DNA from 4 places in the Neptunomonas concharum genome. Region 1 is predicted to be linked to each of the others. Evidence: predicted binding sites of a transcription regulator. Region 1 holds the regulator's gene; each other region holds the start of a gene.

Region 1 (6,080 bases):
TCATCCGACATGCCACCAATAACCAGTGGTGTGGACTATTTTATGAAGGACGTCAACGTTAGAGAGTTTAGCGCCACAGGACACCTAGTACGCACGCTCAACGCTAGTGAATTAAACCACTTCCCTGAGAAGCAAGGCTCCGCTCTGACTACGCCCAAAATAGCGTTACATCGGCCAGGTGCTAGCCGCATTAACTTTCAAAGCAATAAAGGCTTTAGTTCAGACACAACTCAATCATTGCAGCTTGATGAAGCGGTAGTCGTCACGCATAATTCCACCAATGAAGCGCCGACTGAGCTAACCACGTCATCATTAACCCTGCTTCACCTTGAAGGCATAGCAAAAACAGATGCGCCTATCGAGATCCGTCAAAAAGGACACACTACTACAGCGACGGGTATGATTATCAACTACAACACAGGTGTATCTGAGCTTTTATCAGATGTGAAAGGTACTTTTTATGCAGACCAATAAACGCTCATATCATACTCTACTGAGCATTCTAGGAGCTTACTTCTTAGGATTAACCTCCTTCGCTTACGCACTCCCTTCAGATAAGCATCAGCCGATTCACATCAGTGCTGACGCAGCACAGATCAATGAAAAAACAGGCACCACAACCTACACCGGCAATGTACTCATGAAACAAGGTTCAATGGAGATCAAAGCGGCCCGTATTGATCTCTATCGTGAAAAAGACAGCGTTAGCCGCATTATTGCAAACGGTTCCCCCGCTAATTTCCGACAGCAAGCAGCTGAAGATAAGCCTATTACGGATGCCTTTGGCGAAAAGCTTGATTATTTAATCGCCAAACAGACCATTACGATCACAGGCAATGCAAAAGTCCAACAAGAAAGCGACCAGTTTACCGGTAGTAAAATTGTTTATCAGATGGACAAAGCCATCGTAAATGCCTATAGCGGCGAAGGTAAAACCGGGCAGCGCGTCCAGATGGTTATTCAACCTAAGGCTAAGCCCTAATTATGAGTAAATTGCTTCAAGCTCTGCACTTGGCCAAAGCCTATAAGAAACGCCAGGTTGTTCGCGATGTCTCCTTAGAAGTAAATAGCGGGGAAATTGTAGGGTTGCTGGGTCCAAATGGAGCTGGAAAAACAACCTGTTTTTATATGATTGTAGGCTTAATTCAAGCCAATGATGGAGCCATCCGCATTGGCGATGATGACGTAACCCGTGATCCTATGCACCTTCGTGCAAGGAAAGGGATTGGCTACCTGCCACAAGAAGCGTCTATTTTTCGAAAGCTAAGCGTCAAGGATAACCTGATGGGTATTCTAGAGATGCGAAAAGAGCTGACGCCCTCCCAAAGGGAAACGAAACTCGAAACCTTACTTGAAGAATTCCATATCTCTCATTTGCGAGAAAGCCTAGGTATGAGCTTATCCGGCGGTGAGCGCCGAAGAGTGGAAATCGCACGAGCTCTAGCTTCTGAACCCTCCTTCATTTTGTTAGATGAACCCTTTGCGGGCGTAGATCCAATCTCAGTAAATGATATCAAACAGACTATAAAGCACCTACAATCTAAAGGCATAGGCATATTAATCACAGACCATAATGTTAGAGAAACACTCGATATTTGTGAAAAAGCCTATATTGTAAGTGAAGGGGTAATTTTAGCCCAAGGCACTCCCGCAGAGATACTCGCCAACGATCAGGTGAAAGCGGCCTATTTGGGTGATACCTTCAAACTTTGAGTAGATTGATACCGCTTAGGAGTATTGTTGTAATTTTATGAAGCAGTCATTACAACTTAAAATGGGTCAGCACCTAACAATGCCCCCTCAATTGCAGCAGGCTATTCGCTTACTGCAATTATCGACGCTTGATCTCCAGCAAGAGATCCAAGAAGCGCTCGACAGCAACCCTATGCTTGAGACATCAGAAGAAGCGGATGAGCTTCATGAACAAAGCCAGCCAGAACAGGCGGATAACGCCACTCAATCAGCTGAGCCCGAAACAACCTCTTCGAAAGAGCATACTGATAGCGCTTATGAGGAACCTAGCAACAGCCAAAACGATTCACTTGATGAGTATCAAGAGACAGAAGACTCTTTTGACGATCAGTGGAATGATCGCATCCCAGAAGAGCTTGCTACGGACTCATCATGGGATGATACCTTTCAAGCATCTACCAATTCTGGCAGCACAACCCATAGGGATGAAGACTTGCCCTTTGAGTCCAATGATAGTGCAGAAGAAACCCTTCAGGACCACTTGCTCTGGCAGCTTAATCTTACGCCAATGAGCCCTACGGATCAGATGATCGCCGAGGCGATTATTGACGGTATCGATACCGAAGGCTATCTACGTATTTCATTAGATGAGCTGCTTGAGCATTTCGTCCAAGAAGAATCTGAACTTTTTCAGGATGCTGAATTGGATGAGCTTGAGGCTGTACTGCACCGCATTCAGCAATTTGATCCGCCAGGTGTTGCAGCACGCGATTTAGGTGAGTGCCTGAGCATACAGCTACAGCAATTACCTCCTGACACGCCCCTTTTGAAGCAATCAGTGATGCTTTGTCGCCAATATATACACCTGCTAGGTAGCCGAGACTATAAGCAGTTGATGCGTAAACTGAGGCTAAAAGAGCCGCAACTTCAAGCCATCATTACGCTGATTCAATCGTTAAATCCGCATCCAGGATCTTTTATATCGAACAGTAAAGCCGAGTATGTCATTCCAGATGTATATGTAGAGAAAATTCGTGGTGTATGGACTGTACGACTTAACTCGGAAGCCTCACCTAACTTACAGATAAACACCCGTTATGCAGACCTCATCAGGCGAGCAGACAACAGTGCAGACAATACCTACCTCAAGAGTCATCTGCAGGAAGCTCGCTGGTTTATCAAAAGTTTACAAAGCCGTAATGAAACTTTGTTGAAGGTTTCAAGCCAAATCATTGAAAGACAGTCTGACTTTCTAGACTTCGGCCCAGAAGCGATGAAACCCATGGTTTTACATGACATCGCGGAGGCGGTAGAGATGCATGAATCTACGATATCTCGTGTAACCACTCAAAAATATATGCATACACCTAGAGGGATTTTTGAGCTTAAGTACTTCTTCTCCAGCCACGTTAGCACAAGTGACGGAGGGGCTGCGTCATCCACAGCCATACGCGCAGTCATCAAAAAACTGATAGCCGCTGAAAATCCAACTAAACCTTTAAGTGATAATAAAATAGCCCAACTATTAGATGAAGAAGGTATACAGGTCGCACGGCGAACCATCGCCAAATACCGGGAAGCAATGGGAATTGCGCCTTCAAATGAGAGAAAGCGTCTGATTTAATGAACACACTACGACATACCTGTCGTGTCAAAAGGAGACTTAATATGCAAATCAATATCACTGGCCACCATGTAGAACTGACAGAAGCTTTATCTGAATACGTACACACTAAATTTGAAAAGCTGGAACGCCACTTTGATAACATCACAAACGTTCAAGTGACACTAAGTGTAGATAAATTACGTCAAAAAGCTGAAGCCGATATGCATATTGCAGGTGGGGAAGTATTTGCCACCAGTGAACACGAAGATATGTATGCTGCTATCGACGGTCTCACTGACAAACTCGATCGCCAGATCATCAAGCACAAAGAAAAACTGAAAAGTCACAAATAACCATTAGATTTATAGCACACATGTCCATTATATCTTTGCTATCACCCGAACGAACGCTTCAACATATTGAAGGCGGCAGTAAAAAGCGCATTCTGGAGTTTGTAAGTAACATCATTGCAGAATCAAACGGCAGTATTGTCGCAGAAGATTTATTTAGTGGATTGATAAGCAGAGAAAGGCTGGGCAGCACCGGCATTGGCGAAGGTGTGGCGATCCCACATTGCCGCCTTGCCGGTATTACCGAAGCGATCGGTGCGCTGATCCATTTATCTGAACCCATTGATTTTGATGCGATAGACAATCGCCCCGTAGACCTACTCTTCTTTTTGCTTGTTCCTGAAGAAGCCTGTGAAGAACATCTAAATATTTTAGGGAAACTCGCTGAGTCCTTTAGTCAAGAAGCGATTAGAGAACAACTAAGAAAAGCTGACTCCAATACTCATCTGTTGCAAGTGGCTTCAGAAGTTTTTAACTAAACAGCAGAGTAACAATGAAACTCATCATTATCAGTGGCCGCTCAGGTTCAGGTAAAAGTACAGCCCTTCAGGCACTGGAAGATGTCGGATATTATTGTATCGACAACTTACCTGCCATGCTGATGCCCGATTTAGTCACTCACATGCTAAATGATGATGCGCAGCTCAATAAAATTGCGGTCTGCATTGATGCACGCAACCTGTCCAGCAATCTGGAAAAGGTGCCGCAGATGTGGACATATTTTCGCCAATATCCAGAAATTTCCGTAGAGCTTGTCTACCTAGACGCCTCATACGAAACACTGCTGCAACGTTATAGTTCCACGCGGCGCAGACACCCCATGGCAGAAAGAGTCAGTAATCTTCCTGATGCGATAGAATATGAAAGGAAGTTACTAGAACCTATTACGGACCTTGCTAATATCAGGATAGATACTACCCGTTTATCTATCTATGAACTGAGAGACGCCATTAAGCTACGCGTTGCGGACCGTGCGGAGCAATCACTCTCTCTGCAATTTGAGTCGTTTGGTTTTAAACATGGCGTCCCATTGGATGCAGACATTGTATTTGATATGCGGGTTCTGCCAAACCCTTACTGGGTGACTGAATTAAGACAGTACACAGGGCTAGACCAACCTGTCCAAACATTTCTCAGTGCTGCACCTGAAGTCACCGAGATGATCCATGACATCCAACACTACATTGAAAAGTGGTTACCTCACTTTATCAAGAATAACCGTAGTTATATGACGGTCGGTATAGGATGCACAGGTGGTCATCACCGCTCTGTTTATGTTTCAGAGCAACTAGCTAGTTATTTCAAAGAACATATGGATAATGTCAATGTACGTCATAGAGAGTTACATTGAGCTAAGACCAAGAAGCGGATATAGCAATGCTTGAAAAGAAGATAACGATTATTAATAAACTGGGGTTGCATGCCAGAGCAGCAGCCAAGTTAATTGGCACAACCAGCCGCTTTTCAGCTGACATCCGTCTCGAAAAAGATGGCCGCGAAGTCGATGGTAAGAGTATTATGTCAGTTATGATGCTTGCCGCTAGCAAAGGGACAGAACTTACCATCAAAACTGATGGTGAAGACCAAACAGAAGCGATGCAGGCCATAGAGACGATCATTAATAACCGCTTCGACGAAGACGAATAATTTTTAACGCCCTACCACTGAAGCTATTAACGCATTCCGCTATACTAATCCGCAATTTTTAGCAACATTGACCCCTCTTTGGGCATCAGCAAGGGATATCATGACAACCCGTGAAGAAACCACAGCACTAGACAAGCTTAACCGTGCTTTAGAAAGCGGCGCGCTTCAGCAGGTACGCTTCACGTTGAACACTTCGCTTCGTCCGGTGGAAGTGGCACACCTGCTAGAGAAATCTCCACCCAAAGAACGTCAAATTCTCTGGAATCTCATTAAAGAAGAGAATGAAGGTAAAGTACTCCAGTATTTGCCTGATGATATCCAGGCAGACATTCTCAGCACCATGGATACAGACCGTGTTTTAGCGGTTACTGAGAGCCTTGATACAGATGATGTCGCAGACATATTACAGCAGCTCCCAGAACGGGTAACCAAAGAGCTGCTACAAATCATGGACCAGCAAAACCGGGAACGCTTAGAAGAGATTCTGGGCTATCCGGAAGATACCGCTGGTGGCTTGATGAACACCGATACGGTGACGATCCGCCCAGACATCACCGTAGAAACCGTATTACGTTATATACGCAGGCATAATGAAATCCCTGAGATGACTGACAGCTTATTCGTTGTGAGTCGAAAGAAAGAGTCCTATATCGGCATCCTGCCACTCACAAAGCTATTGGTTTCAGACCCTAATATTACGGTTAGGGAGATAATGAATACCGATATTGACCCAATTCCTGCCGACATGCCGGATGACGAAGTTGCTAAACTGTTTGAAAAGCATG
Region 2 (6,080 bases), 390 kb from region 1:
AGTTCAACTCGATGAAGGGGGTGGACAGCTACTACGACACAAGATAGAAAAGCTCGGCGTTAAAGTACATACGGGCAAAAACACGCTACAGATAATTGATGGCGAAGGTGCACTTCATCGTATGGAATTTGCCGACGGCGAAGTCTTAGAAACCGATGTTATTCTTTTCTCTGCGGGCATTCGGCCTCGGGATAATTTAGCGCGTCAATGTGATATTGAAGTCGGTGAACGCGGCGGGATTGTTATAGATAACAACTGCCAAACATCAGATGAAAACATCTATGCTATTGGCGAGTGCGCCCTTTGGAACGGACGTATTTACGGACTGGTTGCCCCAGGTTATGCGATGGCTAAAGTGGTTGTATCCCAACTCATTGGTGAAGATAGTCAGTTCCTCGGTGCGGATATGAGCACTAAGCTCAAATTAATGGGTGTAGATGTCGCTAGCATCGGCGATGCGCATGCTCACACAAAACACTCGAAATGCTACATTTATAATGATGAAGTCAATGAAGTCTATAAGAAACTTGTCGTTTCTGAGTCTGGGAGCAAGCTTCTCGGCGCGATTCTTGTCGGTGAAGCCAATGACTACGGCACCTTGCTTCAATATGCGCTTAACGGAATTGATCTGCCTGCCAACCCTGAAGTATTAATCGTTCCTAACTTTGGCGGTGATGATGCCCAAACAGGCTTGGGAGTTAGCGCTTTACCCGATACAGCACAAATTTGTTCATGTCACGACGTCACAAAAGGCGCTGTATGCGGTTCCATTACACAAGGCTCACAGACTGTCGGAGACGTTAAAGCGGATACTAAAGCCGCCACAGGGTGCGGCGGCTGTGTGCAATTATTGACCGATCTAGTCAATCATGAACTGTCAGCCCGTGGTATAGAAGTCAGTACCGATATTTGCGAACACTTCTCGTATACTCGTGAGGATCTTTACAACATCATCCGAGTAGAAGAGATCAAGACCTTTAATGATTTAATGCGTACGCATGGCAATGGTGGACATGGCTGCGAAATATGTAAGCCACTTGTCGGCTCATTGCTAGCATCCTGCTGGAACGAATATGTTCTGGATAAGCCCCATGTAGGTTTGCAGGACACTAACGATACGTTCCTCGCTAATATGCAAAAAGATGGCACATACTCCATAGTACCTAGAGTCCCAGGCGGTGAGATCACACCAGATCAGCTCATCGCCATTGGTCAAGTGGCCAAAGATTACAATTTATATACCAAAATCACCGGCGGGCAGAGGGTTGATCTATTTGGGGCAACACTGGATGAGCTGCCTAAGATTTGGAAAGTTTTAATCGATGCAGGTATGGAAACGGGACACGCTTATGGAAAATCTTTGAGAACAGTGAAATCCTGTGTTGGTAGAACTTGGTGCCGCTATGGTGTCGATGACAGTACAGGTTTAGCGATAGCGCTGGAAAACCGCTATAAAGGTTTACGTGCTCCTCACAAAATAAAATTTGCTGTATCGGGCTGTACACGTGAGTGCGCAGAAGCCCAAAGCAAAGATGTTGGTATTATTGCAACGGAAAACGGTTGGAATCTCTACCTCTGTGGTAACGGCGGTATGAAACCACGCCACGGTGATCTATTCGCAACTGATTTAGACAAAGAAACCTTAATTCGCTACATCGATCGATTTCTCATGTTTTATATAAAAACAGGAAAGCGCTTACAGCGAACCTCCGTTTGGATGGAAAATCTCGAAGGCGGGCTCGACTATCTAAGAAAAGTAGTGATAGACGATCAACTAGGGCTTGCAGAAACCCTTGAAAATCAGATGGCGATGATTGTCGATCGTTACGAATGTGAGTGGAAACGCACAATAGAAGATGAGCACGCATTAAAGCGCTTTCGCACCTTCGTTAACAGCGACGCTGCAGATGACAATATTGTATTCGTAGAAGAGCGCGGACAAATCCGGCCTGCTCGCACAGAAGAGAAACCTTCTGAAGCATCAGATCTCATTAAACTAGTCGGTTAATTTGGTGAATAGTATGACGAATGATATTAATTGGTTAGACATTTGTGATGTATCTGACTTAGTAGAAGATAGCGGCGTCTGTGCTTTAATTGATGAAAAGCAAGTGGCCCTTTTCTACATCCCTGCCGAAACAAAAGTTTACGCCCTAAGTCAGTACGATCCTTTTGGACAAGCCAACATCCTATCAAGAGGCCTCATTGGTTCAAAAGAAGGTCGTCTTTATGTGGCTTCTCCGCTCTACAAGCAGCGCTTCTATCTGGAAACAGGAGAGTGTTTAGAGGATGAGAAAGTGAGCCTGCCTACATGGAAAGCTCAATTAGTAGACAATAGAGTCATGATTCAGGCTCTCTGATAAAAACAACCTGCATCCAAATAGCAAGCGGCTGCAGGTTTTTACCGCTCCCGAAATAGTGCACATCAATCAATTGTGCACCACAATCAAACACTGTTCTTTGGCTCTTTATTTAATTATTTCTTGCTTAAGCCCTATTTCACTACTGTGAGAAGCTAAAAGACCCTTATAGTAAAGTGGCACACCTCATGCATTAGATATTATGAGCTGAGATTGTGGTCTCTGCTTTGAGGAGCAATGGCAATGGCGCCACTTTGGAATCTTGATTTCAGGTGGCGCTTTTTTTTTTGGGGAAAAGTCCATGACAACACAGATAATTAAAACAACTTGCCCATATTGCGGAGTGGGTTGCGGCGTCGATGCTAAGGTTGAAAACAACCAATTAATTGCCGTCAGCGGCTCAAAAGATCATCCTGCGAACAAAGGTAGTCTGTGCGTCAAAGGGGCTTCCTTACATGAAACGGTCGGCTATCAAGACCGAATACTCCACCCTACGATTAAAAACGAAAGAGTAAGCTGGGATCGTGCAACACACTATATAGCCGAGCAATTAAGTCAGGTCATTGAGCAACATGGTCCAGAAGCCATCGCTATGTACGTCTCTGGTCAAATTTTAACAGAAGATTATTACGTCGCTAACAAGCTCATGAAAGGCTTTATCGGCACAGCTAATATCGACACAAATTCCAGGCTTTGTATGGCATCAGCGGTTGTTGCCCATAAACGCGCTTTTGGTAGTGATACCGTACCAGCCTGTTATGAGGATATTGAACATGCAGATTTAGTAGTCCTTACCGGTTCCAATCTTGCTTGGGCACACCCTATTTTATATCAGCGTTTAAGCGCGGCCAAACAAGCTCGACCTCATATGAAAATCGTTGTGATAGACCCTCGTCAGACAGCCAGCTGTGATATCGCAGATTTGCATTTAGCTTTGCGTCCGGGTACTGATGCTTATCTTTATAATGGCTTGGCACAATACCTTATTGAGCACGGCTATATCGATCATAACTATATCAATTCACACTGCAATGGCTATGAGGATCTATTGAAGCAAGTATCTCACCAGACTTTATCTGATACCTCCCATATATGTGATCTTGAAGACGATCTCGTGTCTATGTTTTACCAATGGTTTGCTGAAACAGAGCGCACAGTCACTCTTTTTTCACAAGGTATTAATCAGTCATCTAGTGGCGTCGATAAAGGTAACGCCATCATCAACTGCCATCTTATAACAGGCAAAATCGGTAAAGTGGGCGCAGCACCCTTTTCTATCACGGGCCAACCCAATGCCATGGGAGGACGAGAAGTCGGCGGACTTGCTAATCAACTAGCAGCCCATATGACATTTAGCAATCCGCAAGATATTGATCAAGTTGGGCAGTTTTGGCATGCGACATCCATGGCCCAACAGGAAGGGCTAAAAGCAGTGGATATGTTTGAAGCAGTAGCTCAAGGCAAGATCAAGGCTATCTGGATTATTGCGACCAACCCACTGGTATCCATGCCGGATTCAGAGAGTATTCGTGAAGCATTAACCCAGTGCGATCTGGTTATCGTTCAGGATGTGTCACTGTCTAGCGATACTCTTAAATACGCGGATGTCTGTCTACCCGCAACAACATGGGGGGAGAAAAGTGGCACCGTTACTAACTCCGAGCGCACCATTTCGCGCCAACGAAGCTTTCTTACGCCTCCAGGGGAAGCTCGCCACGACTGGCAGATCATTTGTGATATCGCTAAAGAAATGGGATTTAACGAGGCTTTTAGCTATAAAACCAGCGCAGATATTTTTCGCGAACATGCACAGTTGTCCGCTTTGAGAAACTCAGGCAACCGAGACTTTGATATTTCAGAATTATCGCTAATGAGCGACCAAGCCTATGACAATATGCCTCCTATTCAATGGCCGATTAACTCAGCTTATCCAAAGGGTAGAGCCCGTTTCTTCGAAGATGGGGTGTTTTTTACAGCAGATAGAAAAGCTAACCTTATTCCTATTCAACCTAAACTTCCCGCATACCCTGCTACACACAATGAGCTGATTCTCAATACCGGCAGGATTCGTGATCAGTGGCACACCATGACTCGAACGGGTAAGACCTCTCGTTTGCTGGCTCATACTTCTGTTCCTTTCGTTGAAATACACCCCGCTACAGCCAATGCTTTTAACATTCAAGAGAACAGTTGGGTGTCTCTTCAAACTCCGGTTTCAAAATATATTGCTAAAGCAACGATCACTCGGAGTGTGCGCCAAGATTCTGTATTTATACCTATGCATTGGAGCGACTTTTTTTCCAGCCATGGTAAGGCAAATAGCTTGGTTCGCCCCATTAGGGATGCTCTATCAGGGCAACCCGAATTTAAGCATAGTCCTGTAGAAGCAAAATCTCTGAACCCACGTTCACAAGGGGTATTGATAAGCAGTCTGCCATTTTCACCTCCTAGCTATGTCGAATGGCATCGAATTCCATACGAACACTGTACACTTTGGGAGTTAATGAGTGAGGGGAAAACCTTTACACTCAGTGGATTAAAAGCATACTACCCGCGTATTAAAGACTGGGTATCTATCACGGACTCTAACGAAAATTTCCTACACGCTGCCGGCTTTATTGATAAGCAACTCACTGTTCTGCTTTTTTCCGCTATCAATATGCCATCCATAGACCAACCATGGTTGTTGTCTCAAATGGGGAAAACAATACCTCTGTTATCTCGCCATCTGCTACTTACAGGGGTCCCACAAGATAGCACTCAAGCATGTGGTAAGATTGTTTGCTCCTGTCACCAAGTAGGCGAAAACACAATCATCAACACACTAGCAAATGGCAATGCCTGCGACATTGATACACTAGGAGAACTATTAAAATGCGGAACGCAGTGTGGCTCCTGCGTCCCAGAATTGAAATCACTGATTAATCTTCATCAGGCATAGATGCAAGAATCTTAATCTAATCAGATATTTAGGGCTTCATATCCAAGGCGATGGCTTCGGCAACACGAATGCCATCAATCGCAGCTGACATAATGCCACCGGCATAGCCTGCACCTTCACCGGCAGGGTATAAACCACGTACGTTTATGCTCTGATAGTCATCGCCACGTTTGATATTCAGAGGGGACGAAGTGCGGGTTTCCACGCCGGTCAGTAAAGCATCTTCTAAAGCAAACCCTTTGATTTTTCGGTTAAATGCCGGTATTGCCTCACGAATCGCTTCGATACAGAAGTCAGGTAAAGCCTTCGATAAGTCTGTTAATTTAATACCCGGCTTAAATGAGGGTTCGACGACACCCAGTGCATCAGAAGGTTGCCCTTTTAAGAAGTCACCCACACGTTGGGCAGGGGCGTCATAATTCTCGCCACCTAATAGGTAGGCATTACTTTCCAACTCTCGTTGAAAATCGATACCGGCCAGTGGGCCACCCGGATAATCGTTAGGGTCGATACCCACGACGATCGCACTATTAGCATTTCGCTCGCTTCGGGAGTATTGGCTCATGCCATTGGTGACAACACGTTTCTCCTCTGAGGTTGCAGCCACAACCGTACCACCTGGGCACATACAGAAACTGTATACAGAGCGACCATTTTTACAATGATGAACCAGCTTATAATCCGCCGCACCCAAAATAGGATGGCCAGCATTAGGGCCAAAACGTGCTTCATCAATGGCGGATTGTTGGTGCTCAATACGGAAACCTATCGAGAAAGGC
Region 3 (6,080 bases), 390 kb from region 1:
ATCATGACAATACGGTCAGAGAGTAGAACTGCCTCATCCACATCATGAGTGATCATAATGACGGTGTTATTCAGGTCGTTTTGTATGTCCATCAGAGAGTCTTGAAGGTGAGCACGAGTCAGAGCATCCAAAGCACCAAAGGGTTCATCCATCAGCAACACCGTTGGTTCCATTGATAAGGCTCGCGCGATGCCTACACGTTGTTTCATGCCGCCAGATATTTCATCAGGGCGCTTGTCCAAAGCATGGCTCATATGGACAAGTTCAAGGTTATGGAGAATCCATTCGCGCATCTCCGCTTTAGATTTTTTCCCTTTAAAAACTTGTTTAACTGCAAGCTCTACGTTTTGATAAACGGTTAGCCAGGGTAATAATGAATGGTTCTGAAATACCACGGCTCTTTCTGGGCCGGGCTCAAATACTTCTTTCCCATCAAGAACAACACCACCGCGAGTTGCCTGGTAAAGACCAGCAACGATATTCAGAACGGTTGATTTACCGCAACCCGAGTGTCCGATTAAAGAAATGAACTCACCTTCTTTAATCTTCAAATTAACGCTATCCAAAGCCTTGAATGGTCCATTTGGCGTTGGGAACTCGATAGATACATCGGAAATGTCTAAATGAATCATGATGTTTCTCCAGTAAATTTTTACGATGTTTCTTAACGTAATGCTGATGATTTATCCCAGGAAACCTTGCGCTGAATAACCAGCATCAGACGATCCAATAGGAAGCCGATAAAACCGATAGCAAGTACCGCTACCATGATGCGACCCAACGAATCAGAGCTTCCGTTCTGAAACTCATCCCAAACGAATTTTCCCAAGCCAGGGTTTTGCGCAAGCATTTCTGCCGCAATCAATACCATCCATGCGATGCCCAGCGATAAGCGAAGGCCTGTAAATACGGCAGGTATAGACGCGGGAATCACAATCTTAATAACGTGTGTTAGCCACCCAAGGCGCAACACCTGACTGACGTTCTGTAAATCCTTGCTGATACCTGATACACCAACGGCAGTGTTAATTAAGGTTGGCCACAAAGAGCAGAGGGACACTGTGAGTAGAGAGGTAATGAATGACTTGGCAAACATCGGGTCATCGGAGGTATAAACGGCACTGACGACCATGGTTACCAGTGGTAGCCAAGCTAAAGGAGATACGGGTTTGAATAGTTGGATCAATGGATTAATAGCTGAATATAATGTGCTGTTAAGACCAATCATGATCCCTAATGGAATGGCAATGACGGAGGCCAAAATAAAGCCTGCCATGACTGTAATTAGACTGGTTAATATCTGATCAAAAAAAGTGGGAGAGCCGGTATAAGGGCGAATTTTTATGGTAGCGTCTGGATTTTTTTCGAGTTTCTTAGCATTTCGTGCTTCCTGGCGCTGATAAAAAGCCTCCTCTTTTTGGCGTTCGGCTGTATGCTCTTCAATCAGTGTTAATGATTGCTGATACACCTGCGCGGGGCCAGGGAAGGTGCCCAATGAGGTATTGATATTTTGCGCACCAATATGCCACACAAAAAGGAACGCCAATAACCCGATCAGCGGAACCCCCGTGTGCTTTAGAATCAGCATGAGCTGATCTCCAGGGCGATCACCTTTAATTATCTGTATAAAGGGGGTAAGCCAGTTCATTTTAAGTAAGAGGGTGCTCATTGCTTGGCTCCTTATATGGCCCTCGTTTGAGAGGGCCAGGTACTGATATCACAGTGTTTCGTCGTTTTTTAGGCCGATTTTGAATTGCTTTAGATAGTCATTTGGTTGACGGCCGTCGTAGGTAATGCCGTCAATGAAATGCGTTTGTGGTTCTCGGAAACCTTCCTCAGTTGCAAAGTCAGGGAAGTCACTTGCGTCCATGACGCCATCGTCAATAAGGGATTGAGCTGCTTCTGCGTAGATATCTGGGCGATAGACTTTTTTCGCAATATCCATATACCAGCTGTCTGGCTTTTGATCAGGAATTTGTCCCCAGCGACGCATCTGAGTGAGATACCAAATAGCGTCTGAGTAGTAGGGGTAAGTGGCGTTGTAACGGAAGAACACGTTGAAGTCAGGGACATCTCGTTTGTCACCTTTCTCGTATTCAAAAGAACCGGTCATAGAATTGGCGATCACTTCATAATCTGCCCCCACATAATTAGGCTGAGATAAAATCTTTACAGCTTCTGGGCGGTTGGCGTTGTTGTTTTCGTCTAACCATTTGGCTGCACGAATCATCGCTTTTACAACGCGTTTGTGAGTGTTGGGATAATTTTCTGCCCATTTACTGGACACCCCAAATACTTTTTCAGGGTTGTTTTTCCAGATTTCATAGTCTGTCACGACAGGCACACCGATGCCTTTGAACACGGCTTGCTGGTTCCAAGGCTCACCCACGCAGTAACCATAGATAGTGCCGGCTTCTAGTGTGGCGGGCATTTGAGGGGGAGGTGTTACCGATAGCAGAGCATCGGCATCCAGTTTTCCTGACGTATCACCTTTATGAGGTGCATAATAGCCGGGCTTAATACCACCTGCCGCCAGCCAGTAACGAAGTTCATAGTTATGAGTAGATACCGGGAAGACCATCCCCATATTGAAGGGCTTACCTTCAGCTTTGTATTTTTCGACAACAGGTTTTAGGTAGTCTGCTTTGATTGGGTGGACCGGTTTACCATCGGCATCTTTTGGAATGTGAGGCTTCATCTGTTCCCATATTTCATTAGATACGGTGATTGCGTTACCGTTAAGGTCCATGCTGAACGCTGTAATGATGTGGGCCTGTGTTCCAAAGCCAATAGTTGCGCCCAGTGGTTGCCCTGCGAGCATATGGGCACCGTCAAGTTGCCCATCGATTACTCGGTCTAACAAAACTTTCCAATTGGCTTGGGCTTCTAATGTCACATACAGGCCTTCATCCTCGAAAAAACCTTTCTCGTAAGCGATAGCCAAGGGAGCCATATCGGTGAGTTTTATAAACCCGAATTTTAAATCTTCTTTTTCGGGCTCGCCGATACTTGCCTGTGCTACCGACAAGTTCAGCAATCCTGCCGCTGCCGCCGTACCAAAAGTCATTAATGTTTTACGTATTAAGCTACGGCGGCCAATCAGTGTATTTAATGTATTTTTGGACATAGGAAGTCCTCCCAGATATAAAAAAAGAAAGGCGCCCAGCTCGAGAGGGTGAGATCTCGACTGATGGCGCCTTTGCCTGAAAAACAATTTGTAGTGATAGTTTGGATAAGCAGGTAGTGTGCCAACCCGGTAAAGACTGGATTTTAAAAGGGCTTAGCGCGTTTGTAGTGAATATTAAGGATAAAAAAAGACGCTTGAATGCGCCTTTTTTGGTGCGTTGCACAAAAATAGTGCTAGCGAAAGCGCATATCAGGCGGCATTTCGATAGGTTCCTGAGTGCCGTTTATTACCCATGATTCCGAATGGATGCCTTCTGCTTTAGCATCTGCTGACGGAGTATTCAGTTTCATTAGCTCTGCTACCTTACGATAGACGCCTGTTAGATAGGTGTTTCCCGCTGAGGTCTCAGTATCGGGTAGCTGGTGTAAGTTACGAATATGTCGCGTGAACCAACTGGCTTGAGACAGCCACGGGAATGTTGCAGATGGAGGGCTGAAGCGGTGCTTTCCAAGCATCAGGTTTATATTCCCTAAATCAATATCCATATAATGGCTGTCATGGAGTAGCTGAAAACCTAAGCGTTTGTTTTTCTCATCATCCAACCATAAACACGCTTTAAGAATGGCTGAAATAAGCCGCTGATGTGTGTATGGATGATGGTTATGCCATTCTTTGGTAACACCGAGAACCTTATCGGGTGCATTCTCCCAAATTTGGTGGCCGCTCAATAGTTTATGCCCGACTTGGTGAATTTGAGCTATGCTGTTCCAAGGCTCCCCGGCACAGAAGAGATCAATCATCCCCCGTTCCATTGCATCAACCATTTGCGGTGGCGGAACGACGATCTGCCGGATCTTGTTCTCTGGATCAATATTGTAGTGGTTTAACCAATCTCTCAGTAAAAAGTGATGAGTTGAGTAGGTATGAACGGATGCTATGGTCAGTTCTGAGTCGGATGTTTTTAAGTATGACTTCAGAGCCGTAGCGGCCGATTCACTATTCATCGATAGATTTTGGGGGTTAAGCGCATCATAGAGTGGGTTAGATGCGGTAATGGCATTGCCGTTTTGCCCTAAACCTATAGCGGTTACCATAGGCTGTGATGCGCCTAGACCCATACCACTGGCAAGCACGATACCTGCGGGCATTTGAGCGGCATCTAATAGGCCGAACTTTACTTTATCTCTTATGCTTGCCCAAGAAGCCTCTCTAGAAAGGCTGACATCCAAACCTGCTTCAGCAAAGAAAGCGAGCTCTTTGGCAATAACCAAAGGGATGCAGTCCAGCAAAGGGATGAAACCGATTTTGAGCATAGGCTTTTCTGCCATGGGAAATGTCAGTGGAAGATGAACGCTTGAAAATGGGGTCGTCATGACATTAACTCCAACACAGAAATAATATTGCGGGCGATTTCGTACATCGGCTTTTGTTGATCCATTGCCATTTTGCGCATCGCTTTGAAGGCGTGATCTTCAGAACAGTTATTGTGTTTCATGATCAACCCTTTGGCTTTCTCAACGACTTTTCGATCTTCCAGTTCAGAGCGGGCATCGCTAAGCTCTTGTTTCAACGTCTGAAACTCTCTGAATCTAGCCGTGGCAACATCTAATATCGCGCGAATTCGATGGGCTTCGAGGCCATCAACGACATAAGCACTAACCCCCGACCGGATCGCTTTTTCTATAGTGGTTTGGTCACCTTTTTCAGCAAACATAACCACCGGACGAGGCGAGTGTTGATTTAACAATGCCATATTTTCTAGAACATCTCTGTCAGGCGATTCGAGGTCTATGATGATCATATCTGGCTTTAGTTGCTCAACATGTTCGGCAAGTTGGTCAGTTGAGTCGATACGAGCAAGCACCTGATATCCTTGGTCTATCAGCGCTTGTTCAAGCAAAGTTGCTCTGGATGCGTCTTCATCAATAACGAGAACGGAGACATGTATTTTCAATTGAGCTTCTCGTGCATAAGTAAAATCTTAGTTATGCAAAGCTTGAGCCAATTTATTGGTGAGCTAAACTTCCATGTTCAATAGCGGTGCTATACCTCTAAAGGTATAATGGCTGTTTAATTTCGTTCATACGTAAGCTTTGGCAGGAACATAATGACAGTACGTACTCGCGTTGCGCCTTCACCAACCGGCGATCCGCATGTAGGCACCGCCTATATTGCACTTTTCAATCTGGCCTTTGCGCGCCAACATGGCGGGCAGTTTATCTTGCGTATCGAGGATACCGACCAGACGCGTAGTACGTCAGAATCTGAACAAAAGATCCTCGACTCACTCCGTTGGTTAGGCCTTGAGTGGGATGAAGGCCCCGATGTCGGTGGCCCTCATGGCCCTTATCGCCAAAGTGAGCGCAAAGATATGTATGCCCAGTACGCTCATGAACTGGTCGAGAAAGGCTTCGCATTTCATTGTTATCGCACCTCTGAAGAGTTAGATGAGCTACGTGAAGCTCGTCGTGCAGCGGGCGGCCATACAGCACTAAAACAGAGTGATTTGGCGCTGCCCCCAGAAGAGGTAGAAAAGCGAAAAGCTGCCGGTGCGCCTTATGTTATTCGTATGGTTGTCCCAGAAGGTGAAGGTGTATGCGTGGTGGATGATTTACTACGTGGGCCTATCGAGCTGGAGTGGGGTATGGTCGATGCGCAGATCCTGCTGAAATCCGACGGTATGCCAACTTACCACTTAGCCAACGTCGTGGATGATCACCTCATGGAGATCACACATGTTATTCGTGGTGAAGAGTGGATCAACTCCGCACCCAAGCACAAACTACTGTATCAATACTTCGGCTGGGATATGCCAACGCTGTGCCATATGCCGCTATTGCGTAACCCCGATAAATCTAAACTATCCAAACGTAAGAACCCAACCAGCATTCTTTACTACCAGCGTATGGGTTACATGGCAGAAGCGCTGCTTAACTATTTGGGTCGCATGGGT
Region 4 (6,080 bases), 530 kb from region 1:
CTGCTGGGCAAACATCTAAACAACGGGTGCAACCTGTTTGTCCTCTGGACGAGTGCGCGCAAATATCATTGTTGACGCTGAAATATTTTGGCTTTTCAAAGGTTCCCAAGTAACCGGGCAGCTCCGTGAGCAGCTCTCCTAAGTGGGAAGCGTTGGGCGCTATATGAAAATATCCTGCCGGTAGTAGCTCGCTCTGCAAAAAAGCGGAACGCCCCAGATCCAATATCAAATCAAAAGAGGTTCGTTTAAGTGCAAGTTGAGAAAGCTCAGCAGGGGCTCCATCAACCTCGACTAGCACGTTGAATTGTCCCATATAGCCGCCAACACTTAACAACTTACTAAAAAATGTCGGCAGTGCTTGTGTTTTTTCTAGTGCTTCCTCTAGTCCTGACTGGTCGGCTGCTTGAACGGGTTCGCTGATGAGTAAGGTTAAACTTGCCATCTCTTTCAGTTGGCAGGCGGCGAGACGAACCAAATCCTCAGGACCTATGAGAAGCAGGTGACCATGGGAATCATAGGCAACGTGCGTAGCTGCTAAGTCATGCTGGAAGATGACCTCTGAAAGCGCACTTTGCTTTGCTAGCGCATTTTTATGCTCGTTATTATCTTGCGTTCTTGTCATTTTATTATTCTCTGTTCGTCTTAGGTGCGAACAGTTGATTATTTATCGCTGTCTTATGCAGCGTTGTTCTATGTAATAAGCAACTGCCGATCCATGAGTGTTAGAAAAAAAAGCATTAGAAGTGGTGTAGAGTCGGCCACTAATTGGCTATTGGGGTTTGTGTCGGGACAATTTGTCTTAATGTCCCTAAAAAACTGGGACAATTCATCGCGTTATCCCATTAGGTCGGCTTCGCCAAGATCTTCATCAACACTCTGATTTGCTGTTTGAGGTTGAGTATCTTCGGGCTGTGCTTGGTTAGGTCGAATATCTGACTCTTCTTCAGAAGGATGATCTTGTATGGCCTCTTCAAGCTCATCTTGATGCTTGTTGACCCAGTTGCGAATTTGCTTAGCGACCTCGGCTGTCATGGACGGGATCTGACTGAAGTCACCATCGTAGTCATTTAAGCCATCTCGTAGATTAAATTCGGGCAAGTGAAACAGTTTGCGTAGGGCTTGTTGGCGTATCGCGTCGCTGACTCCTTCCGATAAAAACTGAGCAAAATTTGAATCCTGATCGAGGCTTTCTATGTCAGGCATGTCTGCATCGGTTAATGCTTCTCTATCGGAGTCTATTTCAGGGTGTGTGGCCGCGGTTGTTAAGGGCTCTGAAGTCGGCTCTGTTACCGTTGCCTCTTGAGAGGAGTCTGGTGCATTGGCGTGGCTTTGTTCTGTTCGTTTTAGCCGAGACCAGCGACCCAAAAATGATTCATCAGTTGCCACTGCTACGTCCTCCACCTTTCCGTTTTTTCTTGCGCCCCATTTCGATGAGTTCGCCATGCAGGCCTAGATAGCTTTCTATCCAGCACTGCACGGCCGGTGGCATCGGGAATGACATCACTTGATGTTCTCCATCCATGTAGGATGAGGCTTCATCTTGGCTAGCGGTTAAATGAAGAGGGGTTAGCTGGTTATCTGTTTCATCTTCATTACAAAGTAGAAAGAGGCAGGGAGCTGTCGAGTTTAAGTTGAATCGATAAGCGCTACGCTGGTCTTTATGTAACTCTAACGTTATGTAGTCATAGCCTGATTGGGGCGCCCCACCTGGAAGCAAATCATCCAGGCTCCATCGTGGGCTTTCCCATTGACCTGTCATCACCATTTCAGACTTTAGCTTTAGCTGCATGGGCCAGCGGTCGCTTGTTTTGGCGAATGTCATCGGCACTCCTTAATGGTATTACTCAATATGATTGCGTAGTAATCGTTAGCAAGCTTTGCGCCATGCTTCTAAGAACCCCATGTTTTCAAGTTGGGAGGGATGTAAAGTCGCGCTATTGGGAAGAAATATCTCAATTATTGGGACATTTTGTCCCATGCGTGGATGGTGACTGTCCCCTAAGCCTGATAAACCGGTATGGGTATGGATCTTGCTCATGGTCTACCGATTTCGGTGGAGATTCGTTTTATGAGCCAGCAGAAAGATTCGATGATTCAACTTAGCCATGCTAGCGCACCACTTACTGAAGCGGTCAGCGTCTATGATGAAACGGGAGCGTCCCGTGAAATACATGTTGCGTGTGAAAGGCCGCTGACGATTTACCTCAATAAGCGTGAGATTGTGACACTCATGACATTGGGGGCGGATCCTGAAGCATTAGTGTTGGGCTATTTACGAAATCAGGGGTTTATTCAACACCTGTCTACCGTAAGAGCGATACAGGTGGATTGGGAAGTAGAAGCTGCTGCTGTTGTTACAGATGCCGACCCTGATGATTTGGAGGAGCGCTTGAAGCAGCGTACGGTCACCACCGGATGTGGTCAGGGAACGATGTTTGGGAGTGTTATGGATAAGTTGGCTCAGATCCGTTTGCCATCTTCTTCACTACGCCAAAGTACGCTTTATAGTCTTCTCGGGGCGTTGAGTCGCCGCAATGACACTTATCGAAATGCCGGTGCAGTTCATGGCTGCGCGATTTGTGAGGGGGAGCAGGTTATTGCTTTTGTGGAAGATGTAGGTCGCCACAATGCGGTTGATACATTGGCAGGGCGTATGTGGTTGGAGGATATATCAGCACAAGACAAGGTGTTCTACACCACGGGGCGATTAACATCTGAAATGGTAATAAAAGTCGCCCAAATAGGAATCCCTATCTTGTTATCACGTTCAGGGGTGACGCAAATGGGGTTGGCATTGGCAAGAGAGTTAGGTATCACAATGCTCGGGAGGGCTAAAGGGCGGCATTTTTTGGTGTTTAGTGGGGAGAAGAACATAATTCTAGATGCGCAAGGAGAGAGGAGTGAGTGATCCGTTACCGCCTTTTATGAATGTTCGCCAACTTGCGGAATATCTCCACCTAAATGAAAAGAAGGTGTATGCGTTAGCTGCTGAGGGTGGAATTCCTGCTACTAAGGCAACTGGCAAGTGGTTATTTCCCAGAGCATTAGTGGATCGTTGGTTGCTGGATACTGCTCACGGAGGGTTGATGGCTGATCGGCTGATCATTTCCGGTAGCGATGATCCTTTACTACAGGCAACAGCTAACCGTTTGACTCAGCGGCTAAAGACGCAAGCAGTGTTCTCTTATACTGTTACAGGTACTAAATTAGGTCTTGAGTTATTAGCGCAAGGGAGTTCAGACGCTTGTGCTATTCATTGGGGGAGAGCGGAAGAAAGTGGGGTTCGTCATCCTGCTTTGTTGCAACAATACAGCGCCTCCAAAGATTGGTTGCTGGTGCACCTTTTTAAACGTCAGCAGGGTTTGATTGTTCGCCATGTTGATTATGAACGTTATCAAGATCCGAAAGAGGCTTTGTTGTTTCAAACCCGTTGGGTTATCCGTCAGGAGGGTGCAGGGTCGCAGCGATTTTTAGGCGAGTGGCTTGCTAAGCAGGGGTACCCGATGGGGCAGCTGAGCCAAACCCAGGTGGCCTTTTCTGAGCGTGAAGTCGCTTCTTTAATTGCTAAAGGGGAGGCGGATATTGGCCCGGGTACTTATAGTGCTGCTAAAGAGTTTGGGTTGGACTTTATAGAAGTTTGTGAAGAAAGCTTTGACTTGGTCATTCCCAGAAAAGTGTATTTTCGGCGTTTGGTGCAACAGCTGTTTGAGTATGTGCAAAGCCCTGAGGGGATTGCTCTGGCGCAGCGCTTAGAGGGGTATAACTTAAGTCAGTGTGGCAAATTGATCTGGTGTGCTGAGTAGTTAAGCGCCTCTAATGGCGCGGCGATTGGTACGTTCGGCCTGGGCTAGCCCATCGAGTAGTTCACTGACGCTGTCATCTTGTGAGTTGGTAGGTGTATAGTGCTCGGGTAGGCATATCGTGAAGCAGGAGCCTTGTCCCTCTTTTGACTGAACATTAAATTTTCCGCTATGGCGTTGGATAATGCCATGGCTGACGGATAGGCCAAGACCGGTTCCACTCTCCTTAGTCGTAAAAAATGGGTCGAATACCTGCCTCAAATGATGGTTGGATATTCCATGACCGAAGTCTGTTACGGAAATGCAGACGCCTTTAGTCTCGTTTTCTTCAGTCCAGTCTTGTGTGCTTACTAGAATCTTTCCGGGCCCTTGTGTTGCGTGAGCCGCATTAAGGATTAAGTTTACCAATACTTGCTGGATCTGTTGGGTGTTAAATTCAACAAGCGTTGTGGCTTGGTAGTCTAAATCTACGCTGACGTGTTGCTTATCTAAGGCGTGTCTGACCAAAAGTAACGTGTCATCACATACGGTATTAATATTTTGCACTGCATGGCTATCGACATAGGTGCCGGGACGGCTGTATTGCAATAGGTTATTGATTAATGAGCGGATACGGTAAACCTGCTGGATGATCATGTCTATTTCAGCTTGGGCTGGCTCTGCTGCTGCGCCTAACTCATCTGTTAGCAGGTCTATACTGCCTAGGATTACTGCAGCGGGGTTGTTTATTTCATGGGCAATACCGGCGGTGAGTTCTCCTAAAACCGCCAGTTTCTCCTTATCCAAGAGCTGCCGACGTGTGTTTTTTAGTAGTTTAATGTGTTGCTTTAACGCTTCGGTTCTTCGCTTTAAGGAGCGGGTGCGTTGCTCTACGGTGGCTTCAAGCTCGTCATTTGCCTTGCGAATCTGATAGTCGCGCTCTTCTAGCAGATCCAGCATTTTGTCAAACTCAATAGCAAGGTCAGCTAGTTCATCGCTGGTTTCCAACGAGCCTATACGCTGTTCCATGTTTCCTCGCCGAACAGCTTGAACGGCATCATGTAATTGGGTCAGTGGTTGCAGTAATAAGCGACCTCTCTGGAAAACTAAAGCACCGGAGAATAGCATAATGAAGCCGATCATCACTGAAGACTCTATAAGCGTCTTAAAATAAATACGATTAAAAGGGGCTTCATTAAAGCCTGTGTAAATCATCCCGATCTTTTGATTATCTATGTCGAGAAGGGGTTGGTATGCGGAGATATACCAATCATTGACCACGAAGGCGCGATTGAGCCATTTGTTACCTTGTCGTAACACATGGTCTTTTACGGCTTGGGATACGCGTGTGCCAATGGCCCTGTCGTTAACGGATAAGGTCTTTCCTAGAATGGCCTCCGGTGTTGATTGGGGTACGTTAGTGCTAATACGTACATCATCTAGAAATAGTGTAACGGTGCCGATTCCCCCTTCCGGAAGCGAGCCTTGTCCATAAACAAGGTCTCTAATCATATCGACCACATTGGTATTTCGGTTGAAGATAACCCCAGCGTCTAATATGCCTATTAGTTGGTTGAAATCATTGAACACAGGGTAGAGTGTGCGCAAGAGCATCGCTCTGTCTTCAATACTCCTATCCGTCAGTTCGGCATAAGGCGTGTCGATTAATAATATTTTTGCCTGTTGGCTAAGACCGGACTGGATACTTTCCAACTCATCTGCAGGGAGAACGCTGAGCCCCGTGATGCTCTCTCCTTTCTTTAAGGTGTCACGCTGTCGGTGGAGAGTTGCCTCTTCGCTGGCCTCCAGTTGTGCTGCTGTGATAAAACGTAAAAAGTCTAGTTTACGGCTTTGCCGCACCTCTTGGAGCTGGTTCTGAACCCCTTGCCGGTAGGCTTTGAGTAGATTGGTACGAAACTCATAGCCGTTGGCTAGCTGGATAAGTGAGTCAAGCTGTTCTCTTTGTAGAATGTTTAATGTGCCCTGGGCAACAGATAGATCGGCGCTGACTTTCATATAAAGCTGTCGGTCGGTGTAGCTGGTGGTCCAATAACCCGCCATGACCGCAAAGCCTAATGCTGTCAGCAACAAAGGCAGAACGGTTAATAGTAACAGTTTGTACTTAAGAGAATGCTGCAGCGTTTCAAAGCGAGATAGCATTCTCATCTCCACTATTCCAAAGTGTTAGCTTTCTATCCAATGTTTTACGTGATACGCCAAGGATTCGTGCTGCCGAGGATTTATTACCACCTTCCTGCTTAAGTGTATTCAGAATGTGATGCTTTTCGACTTCTTCAAGCA

What was found. The regulator sigma-54, encoded in region 1, starts transcription at its own class of promoters, with help from an activator protein. The targets are predictions, from matches to a motif close to TGGCACNNNNNTTGCTNT.
Region 2: the regulator sigma-54 is predicted to act here: its motif matches at 2,538-2,555, upstream of F0U83_RS10530 (nitrate reductase).
Region 3: the regulator sigma-54 is predicted to act here: its motif matches at 3,234-3,251, upstream of F0U83_RS10500 (CmpA/NrtA family ABC transporter substrate-binding protein).
Region 4: the regulator sigma-54 is predicted to act here: its motif matches at 1,868-1,885, upstream of F0U83_RS14995 (DUF3305 domain-containing protein).

The regions. Positions count from the first base shown of each region.
Region 1 is NZ_CP043869.1:2,625,319-2,631,398, forward strand. Features, by position in the region: gene lptC (LPS export ABC transporter periplasmic protein LptC) at 1-474, shown strand, start outside; gene lptA (lipopolysaccharide transport periplasmic protein LptA) at 461-982, shown strand; gene lptB (LPS export ABC transporter ATP-binding protein) at 985-1,713, shown strand; gene F0U83_RS12420 (RNA polymerase factor sigma-54) at 1,751-3,316, shown strand; gene hpf (ribosome hibernation promoting factor) at 3,361-3,651, shown strand; gene ptsN (PTS IIA-like nitrogen regulatory protein PtsN) at 3,672-4,127, shown strand; gene rapZ (RNase adapter RapZ) at 4,142-4,999, shown strand; gene F0U83_RS12440 (HPr family phosphocarrier protein) at 5,026-5,295, shown strand; gene mgtE (magnesium transporter) at 5,396-6,080, shown strand, end outside.
Region 2 is NZ_CP043869.1:2,240,010-2,246,089, forward strand. Features, by position in the region: gene nirB (nitrite reductase large subunit NirB) at 1-2,008, shown strand, start outside; gene nirD (nitrite reductase small subunit NirD) at 2,022-2,360, shown strand; gene F0U83_RS10530 (nitrate reductase) at 2,662-5,301, shown strand; gene F0U83_RS10535 (NAD(P)/FAD-dependent oxidoreductase) at 5,330-6,080, opposite strand, start outside.
Region 3 is NZ_CP043869.1:2,231,938-2,238,017, reverse strand. Features, by position in the region: gene F0U83_RS10510 (ABC transporter ATP-binding protein) at 1-632, opposite strand, end outside; gene F0U83_RS10505 (ABC transporter permease) at 665-1,588, opposite strand; gene F0U83_RS10500 (CmpA/NrtA family ABC transporter substrate-binding protein) at 1,718-3,067, opposite strand; gene F0U83_RS10495 (CmpA/NrtA family ABC transporter substrate-binding protein) at 3,361-4,500, opposite strand; gene F0U83_RS10490 (ANTAR domain-containing response regulator) at 4,497-5,081, opposite strand; gene gltX (glutamate--tRNA ligase) at 5,235-6,080, shown strand, end outside.
Region 4 is NZ_CP043869.1:3,154,525-3,160,604, reverse strand. Features, by position in the region: gene F0U83_RS15005 (4Fe-4S binding protein) at 1-622, opposite strand, end outside; gene F0U83_RS15000 (DUF3306 domain-containing protein) at 835-1,386, opposite strand; gene F0U83_RS14995 (DUF3305 domain-containing protein) at 1,376-1,822, opposite strand; gene fdhD (formate dehydrogenase accessory sulfurtransferase FdhD) at 2,069-2,908, shown strand; gene F0U83_RS14985 (helix-turn-helix transcriptional regulator) at 2,901-3,803, shown strand; gene F0U83_RS14980 (sensor histidine kinase) at 3,804-5,939, opposite strand; gene F0U83_RS14975 (sigma-54-dependent transcriptional regulator) at 5,923-6,080, opposite strand, start outside.